Regions from separate parts of the Rhizobium sp. 'Codium 1' genome, predicted to be linked through region 4. Evidence: predicted binding sites of a transcription regulator. Region 4 holds the regulator's gene; each other region holds the start of a gene.
The links. The regulator LexA, encoded in region 4, represses DNA repair genes until DNA is damaged. The targets are predictions, from matches to a motif close to TGTTCNNNNTGTGTTCNG.

Region 1: LJE98_RS10815 (ImuA family protein) is a predicted target of LexA. The motif match lies at 1,868-1,885, and genes of this name have one in related genera.
Region 2: recA (recombinase RecA) is a predicted target of LexA. The motif match lies at 1,886-1,903, and genes of this name have one in related genera.
Region 3: LJE98_RS03690 (YifB family Mg chelatase-like AAA ATPase) is a predicted target of LexA. The motif match lies at 2,599-2,616, and genes of this name have one in related genera.

Annotation. Positions count from the first base shown of each region.
Region 1 covers NZ_JAJGPW010000003.1:287,431-291,621, forward strand. Annotated here, with positions in the region: gene LJE98_RS10800 (rhodanese-like domain-containing protein) at 1-37, opposite strand, end outside; gene ftrA (transcriptional regulator FtrA) at 134-1,207, shown strand; gene LJE98_RS10810 (metallopeptidase family protein) at 1,303-1,746, opposite strand; gene LJE98_RS10815 (ImuA family protein) at 1,906-2,832, shown strand; gene LJE98_RS10820 (Y-family DNA polymerase) at 2,873-4,191, shown strand, end outside.
Region 2 covers NZ_JAJGPW010000004.1:313,757-317,947, forward strand. Annotated here, with positions in the region: gene alaS (alanine--tRNA ligase) at 1-517, opposite strand, end outside; gene recA (recombinase RecA) at 671-1,759, opposite strand; gene LJE98_RS13095 (carbohydrate kinase family protein) at 2,002-2,946, shown strand; gene LJE98_RS13100 (pseudouridine-5'-phosphate glycosidase) at 2,975-3,901, shown strand; gene cckA (cell cycle histidine kinase CckA) at 3,993-4,191, opposite strand, start outside.
Region 3 covers NZ_JAJGPW010000001.1:774,850-779,040, forward strand. Annotated here, with positions in the region: gene LJE98_RS03685 (HWE histidine kinase domain-containing protein) at 1-944, shown strand, start outside; gene LJE98_RS03690 (YifB family Mg chelatase-like AAA ATPase) at 976-2,505, opposite strand; gene gshB (glutathione synthase) at 2,698-3,645, opposite strand; gene LJE98_RS03700 (cupin domain-containing protein) at 3,743-4,191, opposite strand, start outside.
Region 4 covers NZ_JAJGPW010000004.1:28,260-32,450, forward strand. Annotated here, with positions in the region: gene LJE98_RS11765 (ComEC/Rec2 family competence protein) at 123-2,333, shown strand; gene lexA (transcriptional repressor LexA) at 2,327-3,043, opposite strand; gene LJE98_RS11775 (DUF1003 domain-containing protein) at 3,251-3,799, shown strand; gene LJE98_RS11780 (VOC family protein) at 3,819-4,191, shown strand, end outside.

The DNA of each region.
Region 1 (4,191 bases), on a different contig from region 4:
GTTCGGCAGCGGGGATTTCACTCACAAGGCTCGACATGGCAGCATCCTTTCATTCGAACGATGAAAGAACGTTGCATTTTTGCCAGCTTTGATGAAACTGGCTTGAATGACAACATGCGTAAAGATCACGCCAATGGCGCAACATCATCGCGGTAACGACGCAGACGGGTACGGAACTGACGGGTCGATCGATGCGCCTCTGTCCGAAGACCCACGGCAGACTTCGCCTTTCGCCATCTCGCCGCTCATCGGCCCACGCGTCGTGACGCTGGCCTATGATGGCCTCTGCACCTTCGAATTCGGCGTCGCCGCGGAAGTCTTCGGTCTCGCACGACCCGAAATGGGGGAAGGCTGGTATCGTCATGCGACGGCAGCCATCGAAGCCGGACCTTTGCGCGCAGCCGGCGGACTGACCGTGATGGCAACCGGCGGGTTGGCGCTCCTCGAAGAAGCGGATCTGATCGTCGTGCCCGGCTGGCGTGGGATCGACGAGCCTGTCCCGAAGACGCTGCTTCAGGCCTTGCGCGCCGCGTATAGCCGAGGCGCCCGGCTGATGTCACTTTGCTCCGGTGTTGCAGTGCTTGCCGCCACCGGACTGCTCGACGGTCGCCGTGCCACCACGCATTGGCGCTATGCCGATGCGATTGCGGCACGCCATCCCGAAATCCGCCTCGATCCGGATGTGCTCTATGTCGATGAGGGTGAGATCCTGACCGCCGCCGGAAGCGCGGCCGGCATTGATCTCTGCCTGCATGTCGTCCGCCGCGATTTTGGCGCAGAGGCGGCCAACAGCGTCGCCCGGCGCCTCGTGGTTCCCCCTCATCGGGAAGGCGGCCAGGCACAATTCATCGTCAGGCCGGTGCCGCAGGAGCGCGAGGGTCAACGGCTCAGCCCCCTGATCGACTGGATCGACGCCAATCTGCAGCGTGAGGTGACGCTCGCCGAAATGGCTGCACGGGCCGGCATGAGTACACGGACATTCCAGCGCCGGTTCCGTGACGCGACCGGCACGAGCCCGGGGGAGTTTCTGCTTGCCCGCAGGCTGCGCCACGCCTGCGATCTTCTGGAACGGCAGGCAAGGCTGTCGCTCGATGACATTGCAGTCGCCGCGGGCTTCGGCACGCCGGCGACGCTGCGTCACCATTTTCGCACCCGCCTCTCCACAAGCCCTGCAGCTTATCGAGCCCGTTTTGCACAGGGATCCTGAGATGGCTTCGCTGGCGCACAGGGAAATATCAGCCGCAAAGAAATGGAGCCTGTAGTGGCGGCGATCCACAAACATCCCGGAATCGCGGCGCGATTTCACCGTTCGGCGGATGCAGCCTCTTCGGCGCTTTCCTCGATCCGCTCCATATCATCGTCGGACAGGCCGAAATGATGGCCGATTTCGTGGATCAGCACATGAGTGATGATGTCACCCAGCGTCTCCTCGTTCTCGGCCCAATAGTCGAGGATCGGCCGGCGATAGAGCGTGATCCGGTTCGGCATCGTGCCCGTTTCCATGGAAAATCGCTCGGACAGACCCTGACCCTCGAAGAGGCCCAGAAGGTCGAAAGGCGTTTCGAGCGCCATGTCTTCGAACACTTCATCCGTCGGAAAGTCGGTGATCTCGATGATGAGATCCTTGCTCAGGTCGCGGAATTCTTGCGGCAGGTGGCCATAGGCCTCAATCGCCAGCGACTCGAACGTGCTGATCGTCGGGGCGTGCCGTTCATGCCAATCCTCGCTCTGGTCTATGCGGGCCATGAATACTCCTTACTGACCGCAGATATAGGATGTTTGCAGCGGCATTTCGAGAGTGAATTCAACAGAGGAATAAATTCTCATTTGAATCGGGTTGACTCTCGCGCAAAGCTCTGGAATCCATAGGAACAAATAGAGAACAATTCATCAGGAGAGATCGTCATGGGCGAGGGCCCTCAGGCGCGGGAGACGCTTTTTGCCTTGCGAGAGGCAATTGCCCGGATCGAGGGAAAGCCGGACCATGCCGCACGCCTGACAGCCGGCCTACACCCGGAGGCAGGTGAAGCGACACCAGAGGAGAGGCTGGAGAGACAGGGGCTCTTTGATGGCATGATGGACGAAATCCTTGCCCCGGGTACTTTGGTCGAACTCAGGGGTCTCCGGTTACAGCAGGCAGGCTCTGTGGCCGGCTTCGGCCTGGCCCTTGCCCTCATGGCTGCGGAAAAGAACGCGAAGGCAAGGCAGCGCCTGCTCTTGGTCGCCGACCCCCATGTCGTGCGCGAAGCCGGCCTTGCCTATGCACCCGGCCTCCACGACTTCGGCATGTCAACTGCCGGACTGGTTCATGCCCTGCCGCGCCGCATCGAGGATGCGTTGTGGCTCGCCGAGGCAGCCCTCACCTCGCGCGCCTTTTCCACCGTGCTTCTCGAAGTGCACGGCAATCCAAAGAAATTCGGCCTCACCGAGAGCCGGCGCCTGAGTCTCAAGGCGCGTGCTACCGGTGGAAGGCTTCTGATCCTCCGCCAGGCCGGCGAGGAAGAGGCTTCCAGCGCTTTTCTTCGCCTGTCTGTCGAACCCGCGCCGGCGGCGGCGCGCCATCTCGCCGACGGATCCCTGCTAAGCGGCAGCATCGGGTCTCCCGTCTTTCGCATCACCCCTGAGAAATCCCGCATCCCGGGCTCACCCGAACTCATTCTGGAGTGGAATTCCGATGACCGCCGCCTTCACCTTTTCGAACAGTTCCAACCATCCGGCCTCGGATCGCCGCATTCTGTCGCTCTTTTTCCCAAAGCTTCCGACCGACCGCATCGCCAGGCGGCGCTGGGGTCTCTCCTGGCGTTTGCTCCACGCCTCGACCGCGCATCCTGAACGTCCCCCGCTGGCCTGTGCCGGCCGGATCGCCAATGCCATGCGCATCACGGCACTGGATGAAACGGCGGAAAGCTTTGGCCTTCGGACCGGCCAGGGACTGGCGGAAGCCCGTGCCATTTGTCCGAGCCTCGATGTGGTGGAGGCGGATCCTGCCGCAGACCGCGCACTGCTCGGCGCCGTCGCCGACTGGTGCGACCGTTATACACCGCTGGTGGCGCTGGACGGCGACGACGGCCTGATGCTTGATATCACCGGCTGCGCGCATCTCTTCGGCGGCGAAGAAAGGCTGGTCGAGGATGTAGATCGCCGCCTGACCGCCTTCGGCCTTGCCGTCCGCATCTCGGTTGGTCCGACGCCGGGTCTGGCCCGTGCCTGCAGCCGCTTTGGCGGCCCGAGGCATATTGCAGCCTCAGAGTCCTCGGCAGCGCTCGCCCCCCTGCCGACCGTCGCTCTGCGGCTCCAATCCCAAACAGTGATGGATCTCGCCCGTGTCGGCCTGAAGACGGTTGGCGACCTTCTCGCGGCTCCGCGACCGCCGATCACCCGCCGTTTCGGGCGGGAACCGATGCTCCGCCTCGACCAGGCCCTTGGACGCGAGGGTGAGCCGATCTCACCCAGGCGCCATCTGCCGCTGCTGTCGGCCGAACGACGGCTCGCGGAACCGATCATGACAGAGGATCAGGTAATCGATCTCGCCGGTCGCCTCGCTGCGGGCCTGAAGACCTCGCTGGAGGCCCGTGGCGAAGGGGGCCGGCTGTTTGAGCTTCTCGTCTTCCGGGTCGACGGCCGGGTCTTCCGCATCGAGGTCGGCGCCTCGGCTCCCTTGCGCGACATCGCGCGCATCAAGGCACTGTTCGAGGAGCGACTTTCTGTCCTGCACGACGATCTCGAGGCTGGTTTCGGCTTCGAACTCGTCCGCCTCAATGTTCTCCTGAGCGAGACTTACGACACAAGCCAGGCCGAACTTGCCAGCGAGGAGGACAATCGCGAAGACCTCACGCGGTTCCTCGATCAGGTTTCGGCCCGTTTGGGTGAACGCGCACTCCGTCTGCCCGTGCCGCTTGCCAGCCATTGGCCGGAGAGAGCGTCGATCCATGCACCGACCACCGATGCGCTGAAGGAACTCGACCGTCCGCCAGCGCGAACAGAAGTGGTCGCGAGACCGGTTCGAGGCCTGCGCCCCTTGCGCCTGCTCGATCGTCCCGAACAGGTCGAGGTGATGTCCGCCGTTCCGGACGGCCCGCCGGCGAGCTTTCGCTGGCGCCGTGTCCAGCGGCGCATCCTGCGGGCGGAGGGGCCGGAACGCCTTGCCCCGGAATGGTGGGTCGATGGCGAGGACGCCCCGCCCCGGGATTA
Region 2 (4,191 bases), 290 kb from region 4:
AACACGGGCCACAGGGGCCGGTGTCACCCATGGCCCAGAAATTGTCGCTGGTCTTGATGCGGATGATCTTGTCGTCCGAAAGACCGGCGATCTTCTTCCACAGGCCATGCGCCTCGTCATCCGTATGGTAGACGGTCACCAGCAGGCGGTTGCGGTCGATGCCGAATTCCTTGGTGATCAGGTTCCAGGCGAGCTCGATCGCGCGTTCTTTGAAATAGTCGCCGAACGAGAAATTGCCAAGCATTTCGAAGAAGGTATGGTGGCGCGCGGTGTATCCGACATTGTCGAGGTCGTTGTGCTTGCCGCCGGCGCGCACGCATTTCTGCGCGGTCGCGGCCGTCGTGTAGGGACGCTGCTCCAGTCCGGTAAAGACGTTCTTGAACTGCACCATTCCGGCATTGGTGAACATCAGCGTCGGATCGTTGCGCGGCACCAGCGGACTGGAGGAAACGACCTCGTGACCGTTCGTCTTGAAGTAGTCGAGAAAAGTCGACCGGATGTCGTTTACACCGCTCATGTCACGCCCTTCATTCAGGCCGGGAAGCCGGCCAATTTGCAAAATCAATGGCTTTTATCGCCCGGCTTCCTCCCTGTCCAGCAGCCGCAACGAAAACCGGCCGCGTCTCCAGGGAAACGCGGCCGACAAATATCACAAAGGTGGACGACTGGCTTACGCCTCGTCGGCACCATCGCCGTCATTGGCGTCAGGCCCACCGTTCTGCAGGAATTTTTCCGCGATCAGACCGGCATTCTGGCGCAGCGCCATCTCGATCTCCTGGGCCATTGCCGGGTTGTCACGCAGGAACAGCTTGGCATTTTCACGCCCCTGACCGAGACGCTGGCTATTGTAGGAGAACCAGGCGCCCGCCTTCTCGACGATGCCGGCCTTGACCCCGAGATCAACGAGTTCGCCGGTCTTGGAGACGCCTTCGCCATACATGATGTCGAATTCGACCTGCTTGAAGGGAGGTGCCATCTTGTTCTTGACGACCTTGACGCGGGTCTGGTTGCCGACGACCTCTTCGCGATCCTTGACCGCACCGATGCGGCGGATGTCGAGACGAACCGAGGCATAGAACTTCAGTGCGTTACCGCCGGTCGTGGTTTCCGGCGAACCGAACATGACGCCGATCTTCATGCGGATCTGGTTGATGAAGATCACCATCGTCTTCGACTTGGAGATCGACGCGGTGAGCTTGCGCAGCGCCTGGCTCATAAGGCGGGCCTGCATGCCAGGCAGGCTATCGCCCATTTCGCCCTCGATTTCGGCGCGCGGAGTCAGCGCTGCGACCGAATCGACGACCAGCACGTCGATCGCACCGGAACGGACAAGCGTGTCAGTGATTTCAAGCGCCTGTTCACCGGTATCCGGCTGCGAGATCAGCAGGTTCTGCAGGTCGACACCCAGCTTTCGGGCATAGATCGGATCGAGCGCATGCTCGGCGTCGACGAAGGCGCAGATGCCGCCCTTCTTCTGGGCTTCGGCAATTGTCTGCAGCGCCAGCGTCGTCTTGCCCGAGCTTTCCGGCCCGTAAATTTCAACGATGCGGCCCTTCGGCAGGCCGCCAATGCCGAGCGCGATGTCGAGGCTGAGCGACCCCGTCGAGACCGTCTCGACTTCGACCACGCTCTCGTTCGCGCCGAGCTTCATGATCGAGCCCTTGCCGAACGACCGTTCGATCTGCGAGAGCGCCGCCTCCAATGCCTTGCTTTTATCCACCAATTTGTCCTCTACAAGCCGCAAAGAATTCTGTGCCATTCGATCCACCTTTAGGTTATTGAGGCCGCATAGGCAATGAAGCCGCCGATGAGCAACATGTACCCTTTTTGTTCTTGTTTTGCAAGCCTCCGCGAAGCAATTGATATCACATCGTTTTTGAACTCATGTTCGAAATATGTTCCGCGCGGGGCATCGACGTCGCGACAATGCCCTGTCGGGACCGTCGACAGAGCGGGCCTGCCGATTTCGATTCGTGAAATCCGGCCCGCGGAGAGGTGCACATGACCGTCGAAATCCTGGCAATCGGTGGCGCGCATATCGACCGCCGCGCACGCATCCTGGGGGATACAAAGCCCGGCGCCAGCAATCCCGGCGCATGGTTCGAGGAAGCCGGCGGCGGGGTTTTCAATGCAGCCTGCAATCTCTCGCGTCTCGGTCGTGCCGTCCGCCTGATTGCTCCCCGGGGGGGCGATGCGGCCGGCCAGATGGTGGCTGACGCGGCCAGCCGAGCAGGCCTTGAAGACCAGCCGGTGATGTTCCTGGATCGGGCGACCCCGAGCTACACAGCCATTCTGGAGCGCGACGGCAATCTGGTCATCGCGCTGGCCGACATGGCCTTGTATGACGCTTTCACGGCACGGCGACTGAAGGCGCGATCGCTGCGCGACAGCCTGGCGCTCGCGGGCCACGTCCTCACCGATGCGAACCTGCCGGCAGACACGCTGACCACGCTCGCGGCGTCCTGCCATGCGGCCGGAAAGGGCATATCCGCCATCGCCATTTCTCCCGCGAAAGTCATCAAGTTCCGGGCCGCCCTTCCCCATCTCAGCCATCTCTTCATGAACGGAGCCGAGGCCGAGGCGATTGCCGGCGAGCGGCCCGAAGGACCGGAAGACTGGCCGGCTCTGCTGCGCGCCAGGGGCCTCCGAGGCGGGACTGTGACCAGCGGCAGCGGTCCCACGATCGCCTTCGATCCCACCGGCATGGCGCTGATCGAACCCTTGCCGCTGGAAAAAATCGCCGATGTGACCGGTGCAGGCGATGCCTTTGCAGCCGGCTTCCTCGATGCGCGCCTGACCGGCGCATCTCTCGCTGAAGCCTTGCGACACGGCACCGCCAGTGCCGCGATCACCCTCGCATCACTGAACGCAACCGACGAAAACCTGTCGCAGGAGCGGCTGGCAAGCCAGTTGGCACTTGTCCCAGCCGCCCGTTTCCTGTCATGAGAACCTGAATTTCAAGCGGAAGCCCCCCATGACCCGTTCCATCTCTCCTCTCCTGCCGATCACCTATTCGAGTGAAGTCAGCGCCGCAAAGCAGCGCGGCGCCCCGATCGTGGCACTCGAATCGACCATCATCACCCATGGCATGCCCTATCCCGGCAATCTGCAAATGGCCCGCAGCGTCGAGGACATCGTTCGCCAGCAGGGCGCGGTTCCCGCGACCATCGCCGTCATCAAGGGCGTGCTGCATATCGGCCTCGAGCCGGCAGAGCTGGAAGCGCTGGCGCAGATGGAGCATGTCATGAAGCTCTCGCGCGCCGATCTGGCCTTCGCGATCGCCGAGCGCCGCAACGGAGCGACGACCGTCGCTGCGACCATGATCGCCGCCTATCGCGCCGGCATCCATGTTTTCGCCACCGGTGGCATCGGCGGCGTGCATCGCGGCGCGGAAGAGACCTTCGACATTTCAGCCGACCTGGAAGAGCTCGCCCGGACCGCCGTCATCGTCGTCTCGGCCGGCCCTAAAGCCATTCTCGACATCCCGAAGACGCTGGAAGTGCTCGAAACACGCGGCGTTCCCGTTGTCACCTTCGACAGCGAGGACTTCCCGGCCTTCTGGTCGCGCAGCTCCGGCCTCAAGAGCGTGCTCAACCTGCAGAGCCCGGCGGCCATCGCGAATTTCCAGAAGATGCGGGATCAGCTCGGCATCGACGGCGGTATGCTCATCGCCAATCCGGTTCCGGAATCCGACGAGATCCCACGCGAAGAGATGGAAATCTACATCAGCCGCGCACTTGCAAATGCCGAGCGCGACGAGATCGCCGGCAAGCAGGTCACCCCCTATTTGCTCGACAACATCTTCCACCTGACAGGTGGACGTTCGCTCAAGACCAATATCGCACTCGTCGAAAACAATGCGCGCCTCGCCGCCGAGATCGCCGTCGCCATGAACGGCTGACAGTCGGGATGACCCGAGAGAAAGAAGAACCCGCCGGAGCGATCCGGCGGGTTCTTTCAGTCTGCGATAGTCCATAGGCCTATGGAAGACCTCAGCCTTCGCCATCCAGCATTTCGCGCACGGCGACGGCGAGTTGCTTCAGCGAGAAGGGCTTGGGCAGGAAGCCGAACTTGGCATCCGCCGGCAGATTGCGGGCAAACGCGTCCTCGGCGTAGCCCGACACGAAGATGAACTTCAGGTCCGGATATGTCTTGCGCAGTTCGGTGAGCAGGGTGGGGCCGTCCATCTCG
Region 3 (4,191 bases), on a different contig from region 4:
CCCTTGCCATCAGGGCATGGTTCGATCCCGTCCTGCCCGCCGGATTTCCCTTCCTGACATTCTTCCCGGCCGTCATCATTTGCGGCTTCGTCTTCGGGCTGAGGCAAGGCCTGATGGTGGCGGCACTATCCGGCATTTCGGCCTGGTATTTCTTCATCAGCCCCGGACGGTTCGATTTTTCCATGGGGACGCTTCTCGCCATGGGGCTTTACCTGTTTGTGGTGGCGACCGACCTGACACTAATCTATCTCGTCACGAGGGCCTATCGCCAGGAGATGACCACGCGCGAGGAGATCCAGCGGCTTGCCGAACAGCAGGAGGTGATGGCGCAGGAGCTCGACCATCGGCTCAAGAACATCTTCGCCACCATCAACGCGATCATCAGCCTCTCGCTCAAGAACGCCTCCAGCGCCGACGAGCTCGCCGCGCGGCTGCGCGACCGGCTGACCGCGCTTGGCCGGTCCAACCTTTTGTTGCGAGGCTTGCGCGAAGGCGAAGACGCCTCGCTGCAAAGCGTCGTCTTCCAGGCGCTCGAACCCTTCGCCATTGTCGGCACGCCGCGCTTTTCCGCCAGCGGACCGCGCGTCCCGATCGGCGGCCAGACCGTTGTCGTGCTCAGTCTCATCCTGCACGAACTCGGAACGAATGCCGCGAAATATGGGGCACTCAGCGTGCAGGGCGGCCACGTCGCCCTCGACTGGTCGGTCGAGACACATGCAGAACCGGCCGAGCAACTGGTGATCACCTGGCGCGAGAGCGGCGGACCGGTCCCCTCCCCACCCCTGGCCGGCGGCGGCGGCTTCGGCTCGACGCTGATGAAACGCGTCATTGCCGGCGTGCGCGGACAGACCGAAATCACCTATCCGGAAACGGGTGCGGTGATCCGCATGATGCTGCCGGTCGACATGTTGCGCCCGACAGAAGGGCCGCCCGCCGAGCATTGAGGCTCTATCGCCGTCCTGCCCGGCCTCCACATCAGGCTGCCGTTGCAAGCCTCTCGGACGCGATGCGGTAGGAGATCGCTTCGGCCAAGTGAATGCGCCCCAGGATTTCAGCGCCGTCGAGGTCGGCAAGCGTCCGGGCGACCTTCAGCACTCTGTGGTATCCACGCGCCGAGAAGCGGAACTTGTCGGCCGCATCACGCAAGAGCTGGAGGCCCGAGGCATCCGGTTCGGCCAGCGTTTCGATCAAGGCCGTCGAGCAGCGGGCATTGGTGCTGACTGCGAGACCAAGCCTTTCGAAACGATCCCGCTGCCGGGCGCGGGCCGCAGCGACGCGCCTGGCCACCTCTACGCTGCTTTCGGCCGTTCGCGGCCGGATCAAATCGCTGGCAGAGACCGCGGGAACGTCGATGCGGATATCGATGCGGTCCATCAATGGCCCGGAAATGCGGCCCTGATATTCGGCCTGACAGCGGATCCCGCGGGCGCAGACATGACCCGGCTCCCCCGCCATGCCGCAGCGGCAGGGATTCATCGCGGCGACCAGCTGGAAATCGGAGGGATAGGAGACGCGGTGGTTGGCGCGGGCGATGATGCATGCGCCATTCTCGAGCGGCTGGCGCAAGGCATCGAGCACCGGCGGCGCAAATTCCGGCAATTCGTCGAGGAACAGGATGCCGTGATGGGCGAGCGAGGCTTCACCGGGCTTTGCCCGCAGGCCGCCTCCGACAAGGGCTGCCATGGTGGCCGAGTGATGCGGCGTGCGGAACGGCCGCCGATCGGAGAGCTTGCCGCCGGAGAGCTGGCCGGCAATGGAATGGATCATCGACACTTCGAGCAGTTCGGACGGCGACAGCGGCGGGAGGATGGAGGGCAGACGCGCCGCCAGCATCGACTTTCCCGAACCGGGCGGGCCGACGAAAAGCAGATTGTGACCGCCGGCAGCGGCCACTTCCAGCGCGCGCTTGGCGCTTTCCTGCCCCTTGATGTCGGCGAGATCAGGCAGATTGGCGGCGGGTGCCCGCACCGAAGGCTCCGGTCGGGTGAGCACCTGCGTCCCCCGGAAATGATTGGCGAGCGCGATCAGGCTGCGCGGGGCGAGGATATCGACCTCGCTGCCGGCCCAGGCCGCTTCCGCGCCGCTATCGGCCGGGCAGATCAGCCCCTTGTCCATGGCATTGGCACTGATCGCTGCCGGCAATGCGCCGGCGATCGGGGCGATGGTGCCATCCAGGTTCAGCTCGCCGATAACCAGGAAGCCGGATAGCGCGTCCCCGGGGATCGCGCCGAGTGCGGCCATGAGGCCGAGCGCGATGGGCAAGTCGAAATGCGAGCCTTCCTTGGGAAGGTCCGCCGGCGCCAGATTGACCGTCACCCGCTTGGCCGGCAGTGCCAGACCGGAAGCGTGCAGCGCCGCCTGAACGCGCTCGCGGCTCTCGGCCACCGCCTTGTCGGGCAGACCGACGATCTGCATGCCCGTCTTGCCGGGCGCGACCATGACCTGAACCTCGACAGGCACGCCCTCAATACCCTGGAATGCAACCGTACTGATACGCGCTACCATTGCCCGCCCTCGCCGATCGACCTGAAACCGCCGGTGCAACTTCATATTGCGTGTGGCGACAGGAACAATCTCGCATAGGAGGCGATGATGCGCAAGAACATTTGCGGAACAGTCGCATCTTCAGATGGCGTTAGGTTGCAACCGTCGGGGCAATCCGGACAGGCCTGGAACTTCCAGCGGGGTTTCAGTCGGTCAGGTGCGCTTGCGCTCGATTGCATCCCAGAGAAGGGCCGCTATGTCGGCGCCGCCGAACTTCTTCACTTCGCGGATGCCGGTCGGCGATGTGACGTTGATCTCGGTCATGTAGTCGCCGATGACGTCGATGCCAACGAGCAGGAAGCCGCGTTCACGCAGGGCCGGTCCGATGCGGGCGCAGATTTCCCGCTCGCGCGCCGTCAGTTCGGTCGGCTCCGGTCTTCCGCCGGCATGCATGTTGGACCGGGCGTCGTGTTCGGCGGGTACCCGGTTGATTGCGCCCACCGGCTCGCCATCAACGAGGATGATACGCTTGTCGCCCTTGCGGACGGCCGGCAGATAGCCCTGAGCGATGAACGGCTCGCGGAACATCTGGCCGAACATTTCCATCAGCGAGGAGAAATTGCGGTCGTCGCGCGTCGAGTGGAAGACGCCGGCGCCGCCATTGCCGTAAAGCGGCTTCAGGATGATGTCGCCCTGCTCCTCGCGGAAGCGGGCGATCTCGGCCGGATCCTTCGTGATCAATGTCGGCGGCATCAGGTCAGCGAACTCGGTGACGAAGATCTTTTCCGGCGAATTGCGCACCCAGGCCGGATCGTTGACGACGAGCGTTTGGGGGTGGATGCGCTCGAGCAGGTGGGTGGCGGTGATATAGGCCATGTCGAAAGGCGGATCCTGGCGCAGCAGCACCACGTCCATGGACGAGAGATCCACCCGCTCGGCGGCGCCGAGGGTGAAGTGGTCGCCCTTGACGTCGCGCAGTTCCATCGGCTCGACGGTCGCATAAACCTTGCCGTCGCGCATCGACAGGCGCTCCGGCGTGTAGTGGAAAAGCTTGTAGCCGCGCGCCTGCGCTTCCAGGCTCATGGCGAAGGTGGAGTCGCCCGCGATGTTGATCGTGGATACATGGTCCATCTGGACCGTGACATTGGTAATCTTCGCCATGGGGTCTGTCTCCGTTCGGAAAGTCTCGGAGATTTAGGCCGTGCGGCGGGGGATAGCAACGCCGCGCGGCCTCAATTTTGCTGAACGAGGTTTCAGGTCAGAGTGCGGAATACTTACCACGCCTCAGCGCGTTGCGGATCCGGTAGAGTGTGGCGAGCGGTCCGGGGAAGGGTTTTCGCAGGAAGGCAACCTTGCGGACGTAATTGTCGACCCGCCACGTCGACCAGGTACCCTGGCGGAAGTAAGCGATGTCGCCTGCCCTCAGCATGCGCTGGCTTCCGTCCTCGCCGGTGACATGCACTTCGCCTTCCTGGATGACCACTGTTTCGTCCCAGCCGAAGAACCAGCGGAACTCGCCAGCGGTGCAATCCCAGACGGCCGTCAGGCTCGCCTCGTCGGTGCTTTGCGAATGCTCCCCGATACGCGCGAGCGGCGTGCCGCGAATGATCCAGTCCGCGTTGATGGGCGCTGCCTTGAGCGCCAGGTGATCACCATTGGCGGCGACTACAGGCGCCTGCTCATCCATACGGCGGTGCGGCGCCATCA
Region 4 (4,191 bases):
GCGTCCGCGCCTATGTTGGCGAGCGCCTCACGCAGGAGATCAGTTACGGGCATTTCTTCCACTTTGTCCCGGTGTGCCTCGGCGCCGGCGCTGCAATCTGGTTTTCTTGGTCGAGTCCACCCTTGGCGCCGGTCCTTGCTCCGCTTGTGCTTGCTCTCCTGTTTGCGCTGTCGCGGTCGACGCGGGACACGGCGTCAACTCTGATTCTCTGGAGCGTCTGCCTTGCTGTCGTGGGCATGCTGCTTGCGGAGTGGGAGGCGAGGCGCGTTTCGACCGTCATCATCGACCAGCCGCTCGTCACCACCGTGACCGGTATCGTCGAGCGCAGGGAGCAAGGCGCGGCCGGCGAGTGGCGCTATACGCTGAGGCTGACGGGGACGGTGGAGCCTACCGTGCGGCGGCCGCCTGAAAGGGTCACTCTGCTGGCACGCAGCAAACATGCACCGGCTGCGATCGGCGACTGGCTGAGCGGGCGGGCGCGGCTCTCGCCACCGTCGGGTCCCGCCTTGCCCGGTCTGAACGACTTTGCCTTTCAAAGCTATTTCTCTGGGATCGGCGCTGTCGGTTTCTTTCTCGGTCCGCCTCAGGCGAAGCTGGCCGAAGAGGATAATGGAGCCGGGTTGGTCGCGCGCTTCGATGCGGCATTGTTCTCCCTGCGGGACCGGATCTCGAATCGCATCCGCTCAGTCATTCCAGGCGATCCTGGCGCCTTTGCCGCCTCGATCATCACGGGAGAGCGTCGCTCCATGTCGACCGCTGCGACCGAGGCGCTTCGGGTTTCGGGCCTTGCCCATATCACCGCAATCTCGGGTCTCAACATGGCCCTCGCCGCCGGCATATTTTTCGTCGGCCTGCGCGGTCTGCTCAGCCTCGTGCCGGCGCTGGCCGAGCGACATCCGATCAAGAAGATCGCGGCTGCGGGCGCGTTGATTGCCACGACCGGCTATGTGCTCATTTCCGGCTATCAGGTCTCCGCGCTGCGTGCCTATCTGATGACCGCCATCATGCTGGCTGCAGTTCTCTTCGACCGTCCGGCCGTCAGCCTGCGCAACCTGGCCCTGGCTGCAACAGCCATTCTTGTCGTACAGCCTTCGGCTGTGATGGGGCCGAGTTTCCAGATGTCCTTTGCGGCCACTGCCGGCCTGATCGCCGGCTATGCCGGCTGGCGCTCCCGGCCACGCGCCATCCTGCCGCCGATACGGTCACTCGGCCTGCGCGTTGCTGCGGGCGGCGGAAAACTCATCGGCGGTACTCTGGCGACATCCCTGATCGGCGGACTGGCCACTGCGATCTTTGCCATCACCCATTTTCACCGCCTGTCGACCCATGGACTTGAAGCCAACCTCGCCGCCATGCCGCTGATTTCGCTGGTGGTCATGCCGGCAGGCTTCATTGCCATGCTGCTCATGCCCTTCGGTCTTGACGCGCCCTTCTTCTGGATCATGGGGCAGGGGCTCGAACTGGTTCTGCATGTCGCCTACATGGTTTCCAGCTGGGGTGGAGGTTACGTCTTTCCGCGCCTTCCCGGCTGGTTCATGCTCGGAACGATCACCGGCATGCTCCTGCTGACGCTGTTTCGCAGCAGTCTCAGACATGCAGGAACCGTCCTGATCGCGGTGACGCTCGTTGCGACATGGCTCGGGCCGAGACAGGAGCCCGGTGAACTGATGATCAGCGAGGATGCGCGACTGGTGGCGCTCTGGAGCGGTGACGGCGCCGCACGGACCCTCGCCACCAATCGAACTCGGCCGCCGGCCTTCATCTTCGACCAATGGCGACCGGTGCTGGATGTCGAGACGACGATGCCGCCCCTAATGCTTACGATTGGCGAATTGCCAGCGCCACCTGACTGGCGAACCGGAGAGACCTGGAGCGCAGCGCAGCGATCGGCTGCTGCAACGCTTCTCGATCAGTTGACCAAATCTGCCAGGATGGACCGCTTCACCTGCATCAAGCAGGTCTGCGTCGCCCGGATGGACACGGGGAAACTGCTGATGACCCTCGACCGTCCCGACCTGGTCGGGGTTGGCTGCGACCTTGCCGATGTCGTCGTTCTGGCGGCTCGCACGCGATTGACCGCCTGCCGCTCGGGCGCGGCGCTTCTGTCACAAAGCAGCCTCAGGGCCACCGGCGCTGTCGAAATTTCCGGCCTTGCAGACGCGCCGCAGCACCTGGTGATCAGAACATCTTTCGAGGGGAAGCCGAGACCGTGGACGCAACACCGCCTCTACGACTGGCGCACGGCATCAGCGGCAGACGAACACACCATCCCCCAAGCATCAGAAAGCCGGATGACGGCGCAACCACTGTCACCGACAGCTGACGCTCAGTGATAGCGGCGGATGAGGCCGACCAGCTTGCCCTGGATCTTGACCCGATCCGGCGGGAAGATTCGCGTTTCATAGGCCGGATTGGCGGCCTCCAGCGCGATCGACGCGCCACGCCGGCGGAACCGCTTCAATGTTGCTTCCTCGTCGTCGACGAGCGCCACGATGATGTCCCCGGGATTGGCATTGGACGCATTGCGGATGATGACGGTATCACCGTCGAGAATCCCGGCTTCGATCATCGAATCGCCCTTCACCTCGAGGGCGTAGTGATCACCGGAGCCGATCATCTCGGCCGGCACGGTAATGTCATGCGTATTGTTCTGGATTGCAGAGATCGGTACGCCAGCCGCAATACGGCCCATGACGGGAACCGAGATAGAAGAACTCCTGTCTTCAACCGGCTGTTTGGTGAGTGCTGGCGCTGGCGGTGCCTTGCCAAGACTGCCTTCGATCACGCTCGGGGCAAAACCGCGACGGGGCTGCATGCTCGGAGAATAGGCTTCCGGCAGTTTGATAACCTCAAGGGCGCGAGCTCGATTCGGCAACCGGCGGATGAAGCCGCGTTCCTCGAGCGCCGTGATCAGTCGATGGATGCCGGATTTCGATGCGAGATCCAGCGCGTCCTTCATCTCGTCGAAGGAAGGCGGGACGCCCGATTCTTTCATCCGCTCGTGGATGAAGAGAAGCAGTTCCTGTTGCTTGCGCGTCAGCATATGCGGTGCCCCTGAGGTGAAACAAATACAGAACAGACACTATCTGTTCCATTTGTGTTCCGCAAGGGGATAAATTTTCGTGAAGAGCCGGTGAGAAAATGCGATGGCCTGATGTGCAGGTCATGAAACAGTCCGATTTTGTACCGCTGCAATGCAAAGAGCGGATACTCTCAAAGGCCAGCGGACCTTTCTCGGGGAATAAGACGAATGCTCAAGGACATTGAAAAACTCGTTTTGGGGAAGACGCAATCCGATCTCTCTTCTGCGGAAAAGAAGGTGCTGAAGCGGGCTCGGGAGCGCCGCACGGTTTCGACCAATGCCGGCGAGGATTTCCTAGCCCATGCGACCGTCGGGCAACGATTGGCAGACGGCATTGCGAGGGTGGGTGGCTCCTGGGGCTTCATCATCGCCTTCATGGTGCTTTTCGTGGCCTGGGTGGTTCTCAACACCGTGGTTCTCGCGACGCGCTCCCTCGACCCTTATCCGTTCATCTTCCTCAACCTTCTCCTGTCCATGCTGGCCGCGATCCAGGCCCCGATCATCATGATGAGCCAGAACCGTCAGGCCGAGCGCGATCGGTTCATGGCGGCAAAGGATTATGAGATCAACCTCAAGGCAGAGATCGAGGTTCTGGCCCTTCATCACAAGATCGACGAACAGGTACTGAAGGAATTGCGCGAAGCGCGGCAGCAAATCGACGCATTGCGCCAGACGCTCGAAACCCTTTCAATCCAGCCGCGCAATTCCCAAATCTGACGCAAAACTCGAGAGAAATATGTCCAATCCCATCACGTCCCCCCGCGCCATCGATCATCTCGTCCTCCCGGTCGTGGATCTCGAAACCTCCCGCGATCGGATGAGCCGCCTCGGCTTCACGGTTGCGGCCGATGCCCGCCATCCGTTTGGGACCGAGAACGCCTGCGTCTTTTTTGCAGATGATACCTATCTGGAGCCCCTGGCCGTCGGCAGCCGAGAAGACTGCCTTGAGGCTGCACGCATCGGCAATGTGTTTGTCGCACGCGATCTCGCCTTCCGCTTTCGCCGTGGCGAAGGCCTCTCGGCGATCGTCGTGAAGACGGACGATGCAACTGCAGATGATAGGCGGTATCGCGATGAGGGACAGAGCGGCGGGCCCGTTCTCGAATTTT